One region of the Streptomyces sp. Tek67B01 genome, then DNA from elsewhere that is predicted to be linked to it. Evidence: predicted binding sites of a transcription regulator. Region 1 holds the regulator's gene; the other holds the start of a gene.
What was found. Region 1 encodes HrcA, which represses chaperone genes, less so after heat shock. Its sites were predicted from a motif close to TTNGCACTCNGNNNNNCNGAGTGCNAA; they were not measured.
Positions count from the first base shown of each region.

Region 2: the regulator HrcA is predicted to act here: its motif matches at 1,289-1,315, upstream of groES (co-chaperone GroES).

Region 1 covers NZ_JBUYUY010000001.1:4,797,299-4,799,765, reverse strand. The annotation lists gene dnaJ (molecular chaperone DnaJ) at 1-590, opposite strand, end outside; gene hrcA (heat-inducible transcriptional repressor HrcA) at 591-1,607, opposite strand; gene ACV7NM_RS21515 (MBL fold metallo-hydrolase) at 1,773-2,467, shown strand, end outside.
Region 2 covers NZ_JBUYUY010000001.1:3,016,177-3,018,643, forward strand. The annotation lists gene groL (chaperonin GroEL) at 1-698, opposite strand, end outside; gene groES (co-chaperone GroES) at 837-1,145, opposite strand; gene ACV7NM_RS13365 (FtsW/RodA/SpoVE family cell cycle protein) at 1,450-2,467, shown strand, end outside.

The DNA.
Region 1 (2,467 bases):
ACGACGGTACCGAAGCCCTGACACTGCGGGCAGGGCCGCGAGGTCATGACCTGGCCCAGGAAGGACCGGGTGACCTGCGACACCTCGCCGCGTCCGCGGCACATGTCACACGTCTGCGCGGAGGTGCCGGGTGCGGCGCCCTCACCGGAGCAGGTGGTGCAGACGACGGCCGTGTCGACCTGGATGTCCTTGGTGGTCCCGAAGGCCGCCTCGTCCAGTTCCAGGTCGAGGCGGATCATGGCGTCCTGGCCCCGGCGGGTGCGCGAGCGCGGCCCGCGCTGCGAGGCCTGGCCGAAGAAGGCGTCCATGATGTCGGAGAAGTTGCCGAAGCCACCCGCACCGAATCCGCCCGCGCCGCCGCCACCGCCCGAGGAGGACAGCGGGTCGCCGCCGAGGTCGTAGACCTGCTTCTTCTGCGGGTCCGAGAGGACCTCGTAGGCCGCGTTGATCTCCTTGAAGCGCTCCTGCGTCTTCGGGTCCGGATTCACGTCCGGGTGGAGTTCGCGCGCCAGGCGACGGAAGGCCTTCTTGATCTCGTCCTGCGATGCGTCGCGGCGCACGCCGAGAACGGCGTAGTAGTCCGTGGCCACTTACGACTCCGCCAGGATCTGTCCGACGTAACGTGCCACTGCGCGTACCGCTCCCATCGTTCCGGGGTAGTCCATGCGGGTCGGTCCGACCACGCCGAGTTTGGCGACTGCTTCGCCGCCCGAACCGTAACCGACCGAGACGACGGACGTGGAGTTCAGTCCCTCGTAGGCATTCTCATGCCCGATCTTCACGGCCATCCCCGACTCACTGGCCTCGCCCAGCAGCTTGAGGAGCACGACCTGCTCCTCCAGCGCTTCCAGCACCGGCCTGATCGTCAGGGGGAAATCATGTCCGAAGCGCGTGAGGTTGGCGGTACCGCCGATCATCAGCCGTTCCTCCGCCTCCTCCACCAGCGTTTCCCGCAGGGTCGCGAGGACGGCCTTGACCGTCGCCCGGTCCTCGGCCTCGAAGGAGTCCGGAAGGTCCTGCACGAGCGGCGGTACGTCGGTGAACCGACGGCCGACGACCCTGCTGTTGAGGCGTGCCCGCAGGTCGGCGAGCGACGTCTCCGCGAAGGGGGTCTGGCAGTCGACGAGCCGCTGCTCGACCCGCCCGGTGTCCGTGATCAGCACCAGCATCAGGCGCGCGGGTGCCAGCGACAGCAACTCCACGTGCCGGACGGTGGAGCGGGTCAGGCTCGGGTACTGCACCACGGCCACCTGCCGGGTGAGCTGCGCGAGCAGTCGCACGGTGCGCCCGACGACGTCGTCGAGGTCGACCGCGCCGTCGAGGAAGTTCTGGATGGCCCGGCGCTCGGGCGTCGACAGCGGTTTGACCCCCGCCAGCTTGTCGACGAAGAGCCGATAGCCCTTGTCGGTGGGGATGCGTCCGGCGCTGGTGTGGGGCTGGGCGATGTAGCCCTCCTCCTCCAGCAAGGCCATGTCGTTGCGGACCGTCGCCGGGGAGACGCCGAGCCGGTGGCGCTCGGTGAGCGCCTTGGACCCGACCGGTTCCTCCGTCCCCACGTAGTCCTGGACGATGGCGCGCAACACCTCGAGCCTGCGTTCGCTGAGCACTCGTGCACACCTCCAGTGCGGTGGGTCGTCGCTGCGGTCGATTCCGGTCGGCCCGGGGCGGCCGTGTTGGCACTCTGCGTATCCGAGTGCCAGAGATCCCCCGGTCAGTGTACGGCCGGGCAGTACGCCGGAGGCAAGGGCGGCCCGTCAGGGTAGCGTCCCCGCATGGACGTGCGTTGGGAAGAGGCGGGCTGGGAGCGGCTGACCGGGCGGGCCGGGCGGCGCCGACTACCGGTGTGGGACTGCACGGTGGGGCTGGTGGTTGGGGACGAGTCGGTCCTTCTGATCGACCCCGGCTCGTGCGTCCGCGAAGGCGTGGACGTGCGGGCCCAGGCCGAGCGGTTGACCGGCCGGCACGTGACCCATATCGCATTCACGCACGGACATTTCGATCACGTGCTGGGCGGCTCGGCCTTCTCGGGGGCCGAGTTCTACGGCGCGGTCGGGCTGGACGCCCACCTCGCCAGTGACCGGGAAGCCCTGCGGGAGGACGCGGTCCGGCACGGCTTGGCGGAGGCGGAGGCCACCGAGGCCGCGGAGCTGCTTGCGACGCCGCGGAACCTGGTGTCGGGCGAGTGGACGCTGGAGCTCGGCGGGGTGCAGGTGCTGCTGGCGAACGTCGGGCCGGGGCACACGCGGCACGATCTGGCGGTCTTCGTGCCCGGTGAGCGGGAGGTCGTCTTCTGCGGGGACCTCGTGGAGGAGTCGGGCGAACCCCAGGCCGGCCCGGACGCGGTCCCGGCGCGGTGGCCCGCCGCGCTGGACCGGTTGCTGGCGCTCGGCGGGGACGACGCGCTGTACGTGCCCGGTCACGGAGCGGTGGTCGACGCGGGCTTCGTGCGTGCGCAACGCGCCACACT
Region 2 (2,467 bases), 1.8 Mb from region 1:
GGCAGGAGGTCCTGGATGGAGGAGATCTTGCCCTGGTGGATCAGGATGTACGGGTCGTCGAGGACGGCCTCCATACGCTCCTGGTCGGAGACCATGTACGGCGAGAGGTAGCCCTTGTCGAAGGCCATGCCCTCGGTGAACTCCAGCTCCAGGCCGAAGGTGTTGGACTCCTCGACGGTGATGACACCGTCCTTGCCGACCTTGTCCATCGCCTCGGCGATGAGCTCGCCGACCTGCTGGTCCTGCGCGGAGAGCGCGGCCACGGCGGCGATGTCGGACTTGTCCTCGATCGGGCGGGCGGTCGCGAGGAGCTCCTGCGACACGGCCTTGACGGCGGCGTCGATGCCCTTCTTGAGGGCGGCCGGGGAGGCGCCGGCGGCGACGTTGCGCAGACCCTCGCGGACCAGCGCCTGGGCCAGCACGGTGGCGGTGGTGGTGCCGTCACCCGCGATGTCGTTGGTCTTGGTCGCCACCTCCTTCACGAGCTGCGCGCCCAGGTTCTCGTACGGGTCGTCCAGCTCGACCTCGCGGGCGATGGTGACACCGTCGTTGGTGATGGTGGGGGCGCCGAACTTCTTGTCGATGACGACGTTGCGGCCCTTGGGGCCGATCGTCACCTTCACCGTGTCGGCAAGCTTGTTCACACCGCGCTCAAGGGCGCGACGGGCGTCCTCATCGAACTTCAGAATCTTCGGCATGGGAGCGGTTCAGTCCTCTCGTTGCGATCCTCGGCCGCTCACCGCGACCGCCACCGCCTAGAACGAACCACGCCCCTCGCCCCCCGGCATCAGCAGGGTGACCAGGGGCGCAGCTCAAAGCAAAACTGGAGAAGTGTCTTACTTCTCGACGATCGCGAGCACGTCGCGGGCCGAGAGGACGAGGTACTCCTCGCCGCTGTACTTCACTTCGGTGCCGCCGTACTTGCTGTACAGCACGATGTCGCCGACGCTGACGTCCAGCGGGAGACGCTGGCCGTCCTCGAAGCGACCCGGACCGACCGCAAGGACGACGCCCTCCTGGGGCTTCTCCTTCGCGGTGTCCGGGATGACCAGGCCGGAGGCCGTGGTCTGCTCGGCGTCGAGCGGCTGGACCACAATGCGGTCCTCAAGCGGCTTGATGGCAACCTTGGAGCTGGCGGTCGTCACGATCCGACCTCCCCCTTCGGAGATCCGGGGTTAACTGTCTGAGGTGGCGACCAGGTCGATCCGTCGTCGCGGGTGCCGGACCTGCCTGTCGCTGTGTTGGCACTCACCAGGGGCGAGTGCCAGGTGCGAGACTATTCCGGCGATTAGCACTCGGTCAAGCGGAGTGCCAACACGCCACCCGACGGATTGTGGATCGCCCCCTTCCGGACCGCCCCGGCCAGGCCTCCAGGAACCATCGTCAGGGGTTCCTCGTCGTAGTGGATATGAAGATAAAACGCCCCAATAGCGACGGCGAAGGCCTCCCGTGCGGGGACTGAGGCCGCTGACGATCGCCGGCGCCCGCCGTCGTACCGAAGCATTGCTGCTCGTCCTCGTCATCGGCATCGCCGTTTTCGGCCACGCCGGGGCCGGTCTTGCCATGAACGGCGTGCTGCCGCCCCAGCTCACGGGCTTCACGATCAGCCTGTCGTTGCTCGCGCTGGTGGGGCACCTGGGCATCCGCCGGTTCGCGCCGTACGCCGATCCGCTGATCTTCCCGCTCGCCATGCTGCTGACCGGGCTCGGGCTCGTCCTCATCCACCGTCTCGACCAGGGGTACATCGAGCGGTACGGCTCCGACGCCAACGCGCCCGGCCAACTGATGTGGACCGTGGTCGGGGTCGCGGCCTGTCTGCTGGTGGTGGCACTGCTGCGCGACCACAGGCTGTTGCAGCGCTTCATCTACATCACGATGGCCGTCGCGCTGGTGCTGCTCATCGCCCCGGCCTTCTTCGGCGCGGACACCTACGGCGCGAAGCGCTGGATCATCCTGTTCGGGTTCTCGCTCCAACCCGGCGAGTTCGTGAAGATCATGATCGCGGTGTTCTTCGCCGGGTACCTGGTCGTGCACCGCGACTCGCTGGCCCTGACCGGCCGCAGGTTCCTTGGCATGCGGCTGCCGCCGATGCGCCAGCTCGGGCCGATCGTCACCGTGTGGATCGTGTCCCTGCTGGTACTGGTCTTCGAGCGCGACCTGGGGACGTCGCTCATCTTCTTCGGCGTGTTCGTGGTGATGCTGTACGTGGCCACGGAACGCACCAGCTGGATCGTCTGCGGCCTGGTCATGGCGGCGGGCGGCGCGTTCGTGGTGGGCTCGACGGAGCCGCACGTGAAGGCGCGCGTGGCCGCCTGGCTCAACCCCCTGTCCTACTACTGGAAGGACCGGCCGCCGGGCGTCACCTCCGACCAGTCGGCGCAGGCCCTGTTCAGCTTCGGCACCGGCGGGATCACCGGTACCGGGCTCGGCATGGGCCACCCGGAGCTCATCAAGTTCGCGGGGCGCA